3 regions of the Lentzea sp. DG1S-22 genome follow, and region 3 is predicted to be linked to each of the others. Evidence: riboswitches for the same ligand, from Rfam matches in the RefSeq annotation. Region 3 holds a riboswitch; each other region holds the start of a gene.
The links. Region 3 has a riboswitch for cobalamin ahead of cobN (cobaltochelatase subunit CobN). Riboswitches for the same ligand answer to the same signal wherever they lie in the genome.
Positions count from the first base shown of each region.

Region 1: another riboswitch for cobalamin. It lies ahead of V1227_RS35840 (putative cobaltochelatase); the one in region 3 lies ahead of cobN (cobaltochelatase subunit CobN).
Region 2: another riboswitch for cobalamin. It lies ahead of V1227_RS14310 (CbtB domain-containing protein); the one in region 3 lies ahead of cobN (cobaltochelatase subunit CobN).

Region 1 covers NZ_CP143276.1:7,534,924-7,539,598, reverse strand. The annotation lists gene V1227_RS35840 (putative cobaltochelatase) at 1-1,550, opposite strand, end outside; cobalamin riboswitch at 1,587-1,735, opposite strand; gene V1227_RS35835 (hypothetical protein) at 1,848-2,258, opposite strand; gene V1227_RS35830 (threonine aldolase family protein) at 2,456-3,418, opposite strand; gene V1227_RS35825 (helix-turn-helix domain-containing protein) at 3,426-3,932, opposite strand; gene V1227_RS35820 (quinone oxidoreductase family protein) at 4,012-4,675, shown strand, end outside.
Region 2 covers NZ_CP143276.1:3,271,423-3,276,097, forward strand. The annotation lists gene hisG (ATP phosphoribosyltransferase) at 1-662, opposite strand, end outside; gene V1227_RS14300 (phosphoribosyl-ATP diphosphatase) at 676-939, opposite strand; gene V1227_RS14305 ((2Fe-2S)-binding protein) at 1,048-1,698, shown strand; cobalamin riboswitch at 1,747-1,921, shown strand; gene V1227_RS14310 (CbtB domain-containing protein) at 1,955-2,143, shown strand; gene V1227_RS14315 (CbtA family protein) at 2,160-2,906, shown strand; partial or broken gene V1227_RS14320 (transposase) at 2,926-3,518, opposite strand; gene V1227_RS14325 (TetR/AcrR family transcriptional regulator) at 3,554-4,096, opposite strand; gene V1227_RS14330 (amidase) at 4,149-4,675, shown strand, end outside.
Region 3 covers NZ_CP143276.1:8,226,845-8,231,519, forward strand. The annotation lists gene V1227_RS39230 (precorrin-2 C(20)-methyltransferase) at 1-435, opposite strand, end outside; gene V1227_RS39235 (precorrin-8X methylmutase) at 432-1,052, opposite strand; gene V1227_RS39240 (hypothetical protein) at 1,049-2,044, opposite strand; cobalamin riboswitch at 2,053-2,186, shown strand; gene cobN (cobaltochelatase subunit CobN) at 2,222-4,675, shown strand, end outside.

The DNA of each region.
Region 1 (4,675 bases), 690 kb from region 3:
GCCGCGTCCACGGAGGTCGTCGGGGGCAGCGCGACCTCGGCCTGGCTGCCGCGGAACGTGACCACGCCGACCTTGTCCCGGCGCTGGTAGGCGTCGCGCAGCAACGAGATCACCGCGCCGCTGACCGCCGACATCCGCTTCTGCGCCGCCATCGAGCCGGAGGCGTCGACGACGAACAGGACGAGGTTCGACTCCTTGCCCTCCCTGACCGCCTTGCGGAGGTCGGCGCCCGTCAGCAGCAGTCCCGGTCCGCTGCGGCCGCGGGCCCGCTGGTGCGGCGCCGCGTTCGTGAGCGTGTCGACCAGGTGCAGCCCACTTCCGTCCACTGTGGACGAACGCACGACCCGGCCCGTGCGGGCGCGTGCCCTGGAACGCTTGCCGGGCGTGCCTTCCCCGACTCCGGGCACCTCCAGCAGCCGTGCCTTGAACGCGGGCGCGGGCTCCGGTGCCGGACGGTCACCGGGCGCGTTCCCGCCGCCCTTCGGGCCCTCCTGCGGTTCGGGCAGCTCGCCACCACCCGGCCCGTCGTCGTCCGGTCCCTCCCCGGGGTCCTCCGCGTGCTCGGCCGCCTGCCGCATGGCGTCCTCGAGCTGCTGCTCCTCGATGCCGGGCTCGTCGAACGGGTCGCGGCGGCGCCGGTGCGGCAGCGCGAGCCGGACCGCGGTCTCGACGTCCTGCTCCTCGACCTGATCGGCACCCCGCCACGCCGCGTGGGCCGTGGCGGCACGGGCGACCACGAGGTCCGCGCGCATGCCGTCGACCTCGAAAGCCGCGCAGACGGCGGCGATCCGGCGCAGCTCACCGTCCGGGAGGGACACCGCGGGCAGCCTGTGCCGCGCGTCGGCGATCCGCTGCCGGAGCAGGGTGTCCTCGTCCTCCCACTTCCGCGCGAACCCCACCGGGTCCGCCTCGTAGGAGAGCCGGCGCCGGATGACCTCGGTGCGCACGCCGACGTCCCGCGCCGCCTTCACCGCCACCGTCAGCCCGAACCGGTCGAGCAGCTGCGGCCGCAGCTCGCCCTCCTCGGGGTTCATGGTGCCGACCAGCAGGAACTGCGACGGGTGCGAGATCGACACGCCCTCGCGCTCGACGTGCGCGCGTCCCATCGCGGCGGCGTCGAGCAGCAGGTCGACCAGGTGGTCGTGCAGCAGGTTGACCTCGTCGACGTAGAGCACGCCCCGGTGCGCCGCCGCCAGCAACCCGGGCTGGAACGCCCGCACGCCCTCGGTCAGCGCTTTCTCGAGGTCGAGGGAGCCGACCAGCCGGTCCTCGGTGGCGCCCACGGGCAGCTCGACGAGCTTCGCGCGCCGCCGCTCCACGCCCTCGTGCGGCGCGTCGGGGCAGTCCGCGCTGCCGGGCACGCACCCGAAGCGGCAGTGCGCCGACACCTCCAGCTCGGGCAGGAGTGCGGCGAGGGCACGCACGATCGTCGACTTCGCGGTCCCCTTCTCGCCTCGGACGAGAACGCCGCCGATGCCGGGGTGAACGGCGTTGAGCAGCAGGGCCAGCCGGAGGTCGTCATGTCCGACGACAGCCGAAAAGGGGAACATGCTCGGTGAAGTCCTTCCTCGGGTGTCCACGCCCGCGGTCAGGTGAAGAGGGGGACGAGTTCCTGACTCCCGACCTGCCGGGCCGGTCACAGTCGCGGGACGGCGCCGGATTCGCACCGGCTTCCTCGCACTCCCCTCACAGCCCCGGCATCGTCGCATTTCGCACCGCCGTGTCCAACAGCCAGGTGAGCGACGTCGCGTCAGAAGTGCGGTATCGTTGGTCCGCGCAGTCGCACTAGCGCTGCGAAGTGGACCCGGCAGCCTTCCGGACGGTGGGTGGGCCGGGTTTCGCGGTTTTCAGACGACTTCCACGGCGGCGACCAAAGGCTGCACCCGCTTCTTCCACTGACCACCCCGGTGCCAGCACCAGGCGATCGCGTCCGGCAACGCGAGCAGCGGTTCCTCGTGGGCGCGGTGGTGCCGGTAGACGAGCGTCTCGTGACACCCGAGATCTCGAACACAGCGGTAGAGGAGCTTCTTGTCGGCTTCGAGGACGGAATCGTCCTGTTCGAGCACCGGCATTCCGGCGCCGGACACCGCGAGGTCGCAGACCAGCCGGACGAGGCATGCATCCCGTTGGCGCCTGCGCACGTGCGCCGATCCGTCGTGGATCGTGACCTCCGGCGCGATCTCCACCACCACGTCGAGGATCTGCTTCCTGCGCTGATCCGATTCCTTGTGGAAGTGGATCCTCCGCTGGTTGGCCATGACCGGACCGCGCACGGTCCGGCGGGCGGAGACCGGATCACCCGTGAGCAACGCCGCCGCGGTGACCAGGAAGCCCTCTCCTCGGTCTCGTCCACGAACACGTGGGCGGTTATGTCGAACTGCCTCCTGATCACGCCGAGATCTGATCGTGGCAGAAGGCTCGGCGACACGATCGGGCGATGGCAGGCGACGTCGCCCTAGATCAGGCTCCGGAACTCCGCCCAGGCCTCCCGGACCTCGTCGGCGGTCCACTCCAGCGCGGGCTCCGCCACCGTGATCTCCGTCTTGGCGAGCGTCCCGTCCCGCCAGAACCCGCCGAGGAACGGCCCGCTCACCTCGGTCAGCCGCGCCGGGTCGCCCGGCAGGTGCAGCGCGAACTGGTGGGTGTGCGGTTCGGGCAGGTCCAAGGCGGCGGCCACGACCTTGGCGTGCTCGACGTACAGGCCCAGCCGGGGCAGCACGGTGTCGAGGCCGTGCAACGCCGACAGGGCTGCGGGCCACTGCTGGAACAGCATGCCGCCGTACCGGTGCCGCCAGACGCGTGCCTGGTCGACGAAGTCCTGCGAACCGGCGAGCGCCGCGCCCGAGACGCCTTCGAGCGACTTGTAGAACGACACGTAGACCGAGTCGAACAGGCCCGCGATCTCGGGCAGCGGCTTGCCGAGGCCGTACGTGCTCTCCCACAGCCGCGCGCCGTCGAGGTGCACGACGGCGTCGCGTTCCCGTGCCAGGTCCACGAGCGAGGTCAGCTCGTCCCAGGTCGGCAGGACGAACCCGGCCTCGCGGTCCGGCACCTCCAGCAGCAGCGTCCCGTACGGCTCCGGGCAGGAGCCCACCTCGGAGTCGCGCACCTCGACCGGGCGCAGGCCGGACAGCACGGTCAGCGCGTCGTCCTCGTGGTTCAAGGGGTGCGCCCGCGGGTGCATCGCCACGATCGGGTTGTGGGTGCGGTCGGCCCAGCAGCGCAGCGCGATCTGCTGCGCCATGGTGCCGGTGGGCACGAACAGCGCCGCCTCGGTGCCCAGCAGCTCCGCGACCCGCTTCTCCAGCGTCTCCACCGGGCCGCCGTCGCCGTACCGGTCGGGGTCGACGTCCGGCACGGGGCCGAGCCGTTCCAGCAGCGTCTTCTTGCGGATCCCGGAGAGTTGGCGGTTCAGCACCCCAGCATCAAACCTCAGCCGCGAGAGTGTCCGCGAGAGAGATGACGCCCGCACGGATCTCGTCGGCGGTCATGCCCTGGTTCAGCAGGAACTCGATGTGCTCGCCGCGCAGGACGGCCAGCACGGTGTGCGCCTTGAACGTCGAGCCGACCAGCCGGGCCAGGCGTTCCACGGTGACGCGGAAGTTGCCCTCGCAGCTGCGGACCGTCGTCCGTTCCACGGCGATGACCAGCGGCAACGACGCCAGCACGTGGTCGAACAGCGTGCCGGCGAACTCCCCCGCGGTGCGGCACTCCAGCGACGCGGTCCTGATCCACGACGCCGCCGTCTCGTCGACCACGGCGCTGACCAGGCCCGCCTTGTCGCCGAACCGGCGGAACACGGTGCCCTTGCCGACGCCTGCCGCGACAGCGACGTCGTCCACGGACACGGCGTCGATGCCGCGTTCCCCGATCAGCCGGGTGGCGGCGGCCAGGATCGCGGCGCGGTTGCGGGCGGCGTCGGCGCGTTCCAACGGGTTCTCCCTTGACACAAGCGGACTGACGGTCCGTATAGTAACAACCGGACCAACGGTCCGCTTATTGGGGAGGAAGATGATGAAGGCAGTGCGGTTCCACGAGTTCGGCGGGCCCGAGGTGTTGCGGGTCGAGGAGGTGCCGGACCCGGTCGGCGACACGCTCGTGGACGTCACCGCGATCGGGCTCAACTACGGCGAGACCGTGATCCGCCGCGGCAGGGGCCGGGAGCTCTTCCCCTGGTACCCGGGGCCGTCGCTGCCCGCCACGCTCGGGTCGGAGGTCGTGGGCACGACACGGCAGGGCCGCCGGGTCATGGGCGTGCCGAGGGACGGCGCGTACGCCACGAAGGCCGTCGTCGAGAACCCGGTCGACGTGCCGGACGGCGTGAGCGACCACCAGGCGCTGGCGCTGCTGCTGCAGGGCACCACGGCGGTCGCGGCGGCGAAGGCCGCGCGGATCCAGCCGGGCGACCGGGTGCTGGTCGAGGCGGCGTCCGGCGGTGTCGGCACCCTGCTCGTGCAGCTCGCCCGCCGCGCGGGCGCCACCGTGCTCGAAGCGTCCAGCAAGGGCGGCATCGGCTACGACTGGGACGGCCTCGACCCGGTGGACGTCGTCTTCGAGTCGATCGGCGGCGAGGTCGGCAGGCGCGCGTTCGAGCTGCTCAGGGACGGTGTGGGCCGGATGGTCGTCTTCGGGTACGCGAGCGGCGAACCGCTGGACGTGACGGCGAGCGACATCT
Region 2 (4,675 bases), 3.5 Mb from region 3:
CAGTCGTAGTCGAGCATCAGGTACTGCTGCGCGAACACGACGCCCTGCAGGCGGGCCGTCAGCTGCTTCTTGGCGGCGGTCAGCTCCGTGCCGTTGCGGTGGATCAGGACCGCCTCGGACTCGCAGATCGGCTCGCCGAACGGCACCAGGTCGTGCTGGCGCAGCGTGCGGCCGGAGCCCACCACGTCGGCGATCAGGTCGGCCACGCCGAGCTGGATCGAGATCTCGACGGCGCCGTCGAGGCGGATGACCTGCGCGGTGATGCCGCGGGCCTCGAGGTCGCGGCCCACGAGCCTCGGGTAGGCGGTGGCGAGGCGCTTGCCCTCGAGGTCGGAGACCTTCCAGTCGGTGCCGCGAGGGCCCGCGTAGCGGAACGTCGAGGCACCGAAGCCCAGCGCCAGCAGCTCCTCGACGGAGGAGCCGTTGTCGTCGGCGCCCGAGTCGGCGGCCAGGTCGCGGCCGGTGATGCCGAGGTCCAGGTCACCGGACGCCACGTAGATCGCGATGTCCTTGGGGCGCAGGAAGAAGAACTCGACCTCGTTGTTGGGGTCGAGCACGGTCAGGTCGCGCGGCTCGTGCCGCTGCCGGTAGCCGGCCTCGGTGAGCATGGCGGAGGCGCGTTCGGCGAGCGCACCCTTGTTCGGGACTGCTACGCGCAGCATGTGGGGGTCTCCGTCAGAGGTACTTGTAGACGTCTTCGAGGGTCAGGCCGCGGCCCAGCATCAGCACCTGGAGGCGGTACAGCAGCTGCGAGATCTCTTCGGCGAGCTTCTCGTCGGACTCGTACTCGGCGGCGATCCAGACCTCGCCCGCCTCCTCCAGGACCTTCTTGCCCTGCGCATGGACGCCGGCCTCGAGCGCTGCGACGGTGCCGGATCCCTCCGGCTTGGTGGCGGCTCGTCCGGTCAGCTCTGCGAACAGGGAATCGAAGGTCTTCACGGCTCCACATCCTCCCATCCCCCGGACCCCGGTCCGCACCGCGGTCGCGTCTGTCCCAGGCCGTGGACGTGATCTGTCCTGCATGAACACCCGGTAGCGTGAATTCCCGTGTCGGAATTCGCGGAGGTCCTCGCAGCGCTGCGCCGGGTGCGCGGGATCAACCCGTTCTTCGCGCTCGACGTGGGTCGTCCGGACGACTCCTGGTCGCCGGGAACGGCGCTCCTGGACGGCCCGGCGCTGAAGAACACCATCGACGCCATCGCTGTCCGGTACCGGGCGGAAGAACCCCGCGTCGCGGCGAGCCTGTTCTTCCTCAGCTACACCGCTCGGCTGCTCAGCCCGCTCACGGCCGCGAACCTCCCGATCGACGTCCGGCCGGAGAACCTGTGGTGGCAGCACCACCCGGTCAACGGCCTGAGCGTCCGCATCGACGAGCCGCGGCTCGGCCCGCCCGCCGCCGAGGCGCTGGAACCCGTGGTCGAGGCGATTCAGTCGGTCACACCGGTGGCGCGAGGGTTGTTGTGGGGCAACGCGATGTCGAACATCGCGGGTGCGCTGAAAATGGTTGTGCGCGCACGGATGCTCACGGCGGAGGAAGCGGAAGAACGGGGCGAACTGCTCATGAGCGCCCCGCCTTTCGAACAGGCCGGGAAATTCCTGAGCTTTCCCGGCGAAGTCGGGTTCGTGCGCAGGAGCTGCTGCCTCTACTACCGCGTCGCCGCAGGTGGGAAGTGCGGCGACTGTCCGCTCGTGAAGTGAGGGACGCAACAACTCTTATGGCCGGTTGTGCCTGACGGGCCGGTGAACTTACGGTGCACGCGCCGCAGTGACGGGAAGCCGGTGTGAATCCGGCGCGGTCCTCGCCACTGTGACCGGGAAGCGATCCCCGCCGAGCACGTCACTGGTCCCGCGAGGGGCTGGGAAGACGCGGGGGCAGCGTTGATCCGGGAGTCAGGAGACCGGCTGCGGCGCCGCAAGGAGAGTTGACCTTCCACGAGGTATGGAGGAGCCCGTCATGACGAGCCCCGCAGCAAGCCTGTCCGCCGTCCGCGTGCCCAAGTGGGCCTTCGCCGTCTCACTGCTCGGCCTGGTCGTCACCTACCTGGTCCTGCAGGAGAACGGCCTCGCGCTCGGCGCGAGCTCGGAGCTGCTGCACGAGTTCTTCCACGACGGCCGCCACGCCCTCGGCGTCCCGTGCCACTGATCCGCTGATCAAGCAGATGACGACGTACAGGTCCCTTGCGCTGCGCGGGGTCGCGGCCGGCGCCGTCGCCGGCGTCGCCTCCGCGCTCGTGCAGCTCCTGGTCACCGAGATCCCGATCCGCGCCGCGCTCGCGGTCGAGGCGGCGCGGGAACCCTCCGGTGACGGCCACTCCCACGGCGGTGAGGAGCTGGTCAGTCGCGGCACGCAGGTCGTGGGCGGCATGCTCGGCGTGGTGATCGTCGGCGTCGCGGTGGGCCTGGTGTTCGCCACGGCCTACGCGCTGTCGAAGCGCTGGTTCGCCGCCGGCACGCCGTTCACGCGCAGCTTCACGTTCGGCGCCGCGGTGTTCGGCGCCGTGGCGCTGCTGCCGTGGCTCAAGTACCCGGCCAACCCGCCCGCCGTGGGCGACCCGGAGACGGTGAACCACCGCACCGCGCTCTACCTCGGTGTGGTGGTCGCGGGCCTGCTGATCGTGTGGGGCGCGAGCCTGCTGGCCGGCCGGCTGCGCGAGCAGTCGCAGCCGGTCCGCACGACCGCCGTGCTGCTCGCGGTCACCGCGGCCGTCGCGGTGGTGCTGCTCGCGTTCCCCGCGTCACCGGACACGATCCCCGCGGACGTGCCGGTTGCCGTGCTGTGGCAGTTCCGCCTCAGCTCGCTCGCCCAGCTCGCCACGCTCTACGTCGGCATCGGCGTGGTGTTCGGCCTGCTGGTCGACCCGGCCACGCGCCGGGCGAAGACCCCCGCCGCGGCGCCACACCGCTAGACGGGTAAGTCCTGACTGATCAGTGGTCGTAGGCGATCAGGGATCGGGTAATGGGCTGACCGGTGGCGCGGTTGTGCCAGATCGCGGTGGTCAGGGCGAGGATGCGTTGGGCGATGTGGGCGGTGACGCCGTCGATGGTGCGGCCGCCGTGCAGCTCGAGGTCGAGCTGGCCTTTGAGGGTGTGGTTGACCGATTCGATGAGCTGGCGGACGGGTTTGAGCAGGTGTTCGGCCGGGCGTGGGGTGCGGTTGCGGTAGTTGGGGCGCAGTAGCCGGACCCCGCGTTCGACCAGGAACGTGTCGAGCTCCCGGGAGACGTAGCCCTTGTCCGCGATGACCAGTAGACCGGGTCGGTCGGCCAGCACGGACGGATCATGGTCCAGGACCGCCATCAGCACCTGGCGTTCGTCGATCCTCGGGTTCGCGAGCGCCCAGATGATCGGCAGGCCGGCCGGGATGCAGACCAGGCGCAGGCCCCAGGAGAACCGTGAATGCGACGAGCAGTAGCCGGCCAGCTGGCCAGTTCGGAACGTCTGGTGGTCTCGCAGGAGCGGCCGCATCCGACCCGGGCGGAGTCCACGATCCAGGTCGCGTCGGTCCACAGGTCGGTGTCTGATGTCCCGGCGTGGCCGCTGCACACCGCAGATCCTATTTCCACAGCCCGGCCACGTGCGTGTTCAGGACCTCCGCCGCTTCCTGCGCGGTGAGGTGACCGATGACCACGTGGGCGGTGAGGCCGTCCGCGATGGCCAGCAGCGCGCGAGCCGCGGCAGGCGGATCGGCCAGGCCGCTGCCGGTGGCCAGGCGGACGAGCAGGTCGTGCAATGCCGCGTAGCTGTTCCTGAGGGGACGGGCGAGTGGCTCCTTGATGGCGGCTTGGGCGACGAACGCCAGCCAGATCCGCGCCTCGGCCCGGTGTTCGTCACGCAGCAGCGCGATCTCGTCGATCGCCTGCCCCAGGGAGGAGTCCGCGGTCAGACGTGCTCGCACGCGCTCGCCGACGTGCTCGACGGCGAACAGCAGCATCTCCTCCTTGGTGCGGAAACAGCGCTGAACGGCACCGAGCGAGACCTCGGCGCGAGCGGCGACGTCACGCATGCTCACCCCCTCGGGCCCGTGTTCGTCGGCGAGGCGGCAGACGGCTTCGGCGATCTGGCGGCGCCGGCTGTCGTAGTCCACCTGCTTGGGCATGCTCTCCTCTTTTCCGATACGGTTGTATCGATCTTACCGGATGGAGAACGTGATGATCAGGCAGGACGCCTTGTGGGCGAAGACGGCCGCAGCCCAGGCGGAAGCGGTCCGGAGCGGCGAGATCTCCGCCGCCGAGCTCGTCGAGAGCCACCTCGACCGCATCGCCGAGGTCAACCCGCGGGTCAACGCTGTCACGCAGCTGATGGCCGAGCGTGCGCGCGAGGCCGCGGAGCTCACGGACCGGCAGCGAGCGGCGGGGCAGGCGCTCGGGCCGCTTGCCGGAGTGCCGTTCACGGTCAAGGAGTCCACCGCCGTGGAAGGGGTGCCGACCACGCTCGGGTTGCCGCGGTTCCGCGACTTGGTGGCGGCGGCCGACGCGCCCCCGGTCGCCCGGCTCCGCGCGGCCGGCGCGATCCCGATCGGCCACAGCAACATGCCAACCCTGGTGCTGGCCGGCATGCACACCCGCAGCGAGCTGTTCGGCGACACCGTCAACCCGTGGGATCCCAGCCGCACCCCCGGTGGTACCAGCGGCGGAGACGGGGTCGCCGTCGCCACCGGCATGGCGGCGCTCGGTCT
Region 3 (4,675 bases):
CAGCGGCGTGCCGAGGACAGCGCTCGCGCCGCTCACGGACGTGACGCCCGGGACGACCTCCCACTCGTAGCGGTCGGCCAGCCGCTTGTGCATGTGCATGTACGAGCCGTAGAAGAACGGGTCGCCCGCCGCGAGCACGACCACCGTGCGCCCGGCGTCGAGGTGCGCGGCGAGCCTGCTCGCGGCCTCCTCGTAGAAGGCGTCGATCTCGCCCTGGTAGTCGTCCGACTCCTCGGTCGTGACCGGGTAGACGAGCTGTTCGAGGACTTGGCCCTCGCGGAGGTACGGCGCCGCGATGGTCTTCGCGATCGACCTGCCGTGCCGGGCGCTGTGGAACGCCACCACGTCGGCCTCGCCGATGAGCCGCGCGGCCTTGACCGTCACGAGTTCCGGGTCGCCTGGACCGAGGCCGACACCGTAGAGCTTGCCCGTCATTCTTCTTCGCTCGCAATCGCGTTGATGGCCGCCGCCGTCATGGCACTCCCGCCGCGCCGGCCGAGCACCACGAGGTGCTCCAGATCCGTTGCGGCCAGGGCTTCCTTGGACTCCGCCGCCCCGATGAACCCGACCGGGACGCCGATCACCGCGGCGGGCCTCGGCGCGCCCCGGTCGAGGAGGTCGAGGAGGTGGAAGAGCGCGGTGGGGGCGTTGCCGATCGCGATCACGGCGCCCTCGAAGCGGTCCGCGAGCAGCTCGAGCGCCGCGGCACTGCGGGTGTTGCCGATCTCCCGCGCCTTGTGCGGCGTGCGCGGGTCCTGCAGGTAGCAGAGGACCTCGTTGTCCTTCGGCAGGCGGCGGCGCGTGACACCCGAGGCGACCATGTTGGCGTCGCAGAGGACCGGGGCGCCGTTGTTCAGCGCCTCGCGGGCGTCGCGGACGACGTTCGGCGAGAACGCCACGTCGTCGGTCAGATCGGTCATGCCGCAGGCGTGGATCATGCGGACGACCACTGTCGCGACGTCGCCGGGGAACCTGGTGAGGTCCGACTCCGCGCGGATGGTGGCGAAGGACTGGCGGTAGATCTCCGCGCCGTCCTTGATGTACTGCGTCAACGGATCTCCTCGTAGCCGTCGCCGGTCGCGACGAACTCGATCACATCGCCGGCGGGGCGACCGCAACGGCGTGCACAGCCCGACCAGTGGACCGGTCGGTCGTGCGGGGTTCCGAGCCAAGCGCGCGCATCGGCGCGGACGTCGGACAGCGACTTGGCACAGCCGGGGCGGCCGGTGCAGGCGCTGACGCCGTGCCACGGCGAGGCGGGGTCGGTGATCAAGCCGGACGTGCCGGTCCCGGCGGGCACCACCAGGCTGCGCCACGGGGTCAGCCGCAGCGGTACGCCCGGCAGTTGCGCCGCGTCCAGCCGGCCGAGCGGGACGCCCGGCGTCACAGGTGAAGGTGCGACAGGAGTCACAACCGGGCTGAACCGCTCACCCGGCGAGACGCCGAAGTGCTCGGTGATCTTCCGCACACCGCCGTCCACTTCGGACAGGCGCCACGCGGTGCCGCGCAGCGACCCGAAGAGGCGGGCCGCGGTCACCACGGCGTCGACCGGGTCGGTCACGCGGACGCCGGTGTCGCGGCCCGCGAGGAGCAGGACTGTCCCGCCGCCGCCCAGGCTGACCAGGCCGAAGTCGCCGCCCAGGCCGCTCACCGAGGCGCCCACCGTGACCAGGAAGCGGCCTGGCAGCGAGGCGAGCGACGGGTCCGCGCACAGGGCGGCGTCGAGCTCGTCGACCAGCGCCTGGTTGTCCTCCAGCGGCGCCGCGATGATGTTGCGCATCCGCTCGTGCGACCACGAGGGCAGCAGGCCGGCGGCACGCAGCCGGGAGCCCAGCTCCACCCCGTCCGCGAGGCCCCTGATCTGGAGGTTCGCCCGCGAGGTCAGCTCGATCGAACCCGAGCCGAGCTCGGCGGCCGCGACCCTCACGACATCCCACTGAGCAGCGGAAAGGGTGCCGCCCGGCACCCGGATGCGCGCCAGCCCGCCGTCGGCCGCGGGGTGCAGCTCGACGGCGCCGGGGCAGGCATCCGGGTGACTACGCATAGGTCGGACTGTAACCCGCCGGTTAGGGTGAGCCCGAACGGCGAAGCACAGGAGGAAGCCGGTGTGAATCCGGCGCGGTCCCGCCACTGTGACCAGCGGACACGCTGGGAGTCAGGAACTCCGCTTCGCCTGTCACCCGCAACCTGGGGCGAGGACCCCACGAGGGATGGAGCCTGCGTGATCCTGCTGCTGTCGACTTCCGACACCGACCTGCTGTCGGCGCGTGCGAGCGGTGCCGAGTACCGCCTCGGCAACCCCGCGCGGCTCACGGCCGAGGACCTGCCCGCGCTCGTCGAGGGCGTCGACCTGGTGGTCGTGCGCATCCTCGGTGGGCGCCGGATGTGGGAGGAGGGCCTCGACTGGCTCCTCGCCGGCGGACTGCCGGTCGTGGTGCTCGGCGGTGAGATGCAGCCCGACGCGGCGCTGATGGAGCTGTCGACGGTACCCGGCGGCGTCTGCGCGGAGGCGCACCTCTACCTCGCCCACGGCGGGCCGGCGAACCTCACCGAGCTGCACAAGTTCCTGTCGGACACGGTGCTGCTGACCGGTCACGGCTTCCAGGCGCCCGCCGCCACGCCGAGCTGGGGCGTGCTGGAACGGGAGAACACCCCGGAGGAGGGCCCGACGGTCGCGGTCCTCTACTACCGCGCGCACCACGTGGCCGGGAACACGGCGTTCGTGCACGCGCTGTGCGACGCGATCGAGGCCAAGGGCGGCAGGGCGCTGCCCGTCTACTGCTCCTCGCTGCGCACCGCGGAGCCCGAGCTGCTCGACACGCTGCGCGCGGCGGACGCCCTGGTCGTGACGGTGCTCGCGGCCGGCGGCACGAACCCGGCGAAGGCGTCGGCCGGCGGCGACGACGAGGCGTGGGACGTCGGTGCGCTGGCGGCGCTCGACGTGCCGATCCTCCAGGGCCTGTGCCTCACGTCGAGCCGTGAGACGTGGGACTCCAACGACGACGGTCTGTCTCCTTTGGACACCGCGACCCAGGTCGCCATCCCGGAGTTCGACGGCCGGATCATCACGGTCCCGTTCTCGTTCAAGGAGGTCGACTCCGACGGCCTCACGGTCTACGTGGCCGACCCGGAACGGGCGCTGCGCGTCGCGGGCATCGCGGTCCGCCACGGCCGCCTCAGGCACATCCCGGCCGAGGACCGCAAGGTCGTCGTGATGCTGTCGGCGTACCCGACGAAGCACTCGCGCATCGGCAACGCCGTCGGGCTCGACACGCCCGCGTCGACCGTGCGGCTGCTCAAGGCCATGAAGGAGCACGGCTACGACATCGGCGACGAGCTGCCGGGCGTCGACGAGCTCGACGGCGACAAGCTGATCCACGCGCTGATCGCCGCCGGTGGCCAGGACGCCGACTGGCTCACGCAGGAGCAGTTCGAGAGCAACCCGATCCGCATCGCCGCGGCCGACTACCGCGAGTTCTACGAGACGCTGCCGGACGACTTCCGCGAGTCGATGCGGGAGCACTGGGGCGACGCGCCGGGCACGCTGTTCGTCGACCACAGCAGGTCGAAGGACGGCGAGATCGTGCTGGCCGCGCTGCGGTCGGGCAACGTCGCGGTGATCGTCCAGCCGCCGCGCGGGTTCGGCGAGAACCCGATCGCGATCTACCACGACCCGGACCTGCCGCCGTCGCACCACTACCTGGCGGCGTACCGGTGGATCGAGTCGAACTTCGGCGCGGACGCCGTGGTGCACGTCGGCAAGCACGGCAACCTGGAGTGGCTGCCCGGCAAGACCGTCGGCATGTCGGCCTCCTGCGGCACGGACGCGGCGCTGGGCGACCTGCCGCTCATCTACCCGTTCCTCGTCAACGACCCCGGTGAGGGCACGCAGGCGAAGCGGCGCGCGCACGCCACGCTGGTCGACCACCTGGTGCCGCCGATGGCCCGTGCCGACAGCTACGGCGACATCGCACGGCTGGAGCAGCTGCTCGACGAGTACGGCAACATCTCCGCGATGGACCCGTCCAAGCTGCCCGCGATCCGCGCGCAGATCTGGACGCTGATCCAGGCCGCGAAGCTCGACCACGACCTCGGCCTCGAGGACCGGCCGCACGACGCCGAGTTCGACGAGTTCCTGCTGCACGTCGACGGCTGGCTGTGCGAGGTCAAGGACGTCCAGATCCGCGACGGCCTGCACGTCCTCGGCGAGGCGCCGACCGGCAGCGTGCGCGTGAACCTCGTGCTCGCGATGCTGCAGGCACGGCAGATGTGGGGCGGTCAGGTCGCCGCGCTGCCCGGTCTGCGCGAGGCGCTCGGCCTCACGACCACGGCACGTGAGGACGTCGACGCCGTCGAGGAGCAGGCGCGCGCACTCGTCCAGGCGATGGAGGACGGGGGCTGGGACCCCGAGGTCGCCAAGACCCTGCACGAGTCCGCGGACGTCCGGAAGATCCTGGAGTTCGCGGCTGTCGAGGTCGTCCCGCGGCTGGCGCGCACCACGGACGAGATGACGAACGTCCTGCACGCCCTGGACGGCGGCTACATCCCGGCCGGCCCGTCCGGCTCTCCGCTGCGCGGCCTGGTGAACGTGCTGCCGACCGGCCGCAACTTCTACTCGGTCGACCCGAAGGCCATCCCGTCGCGCCTCGCGTGGGAGACCGGCCAGGCGATGGCC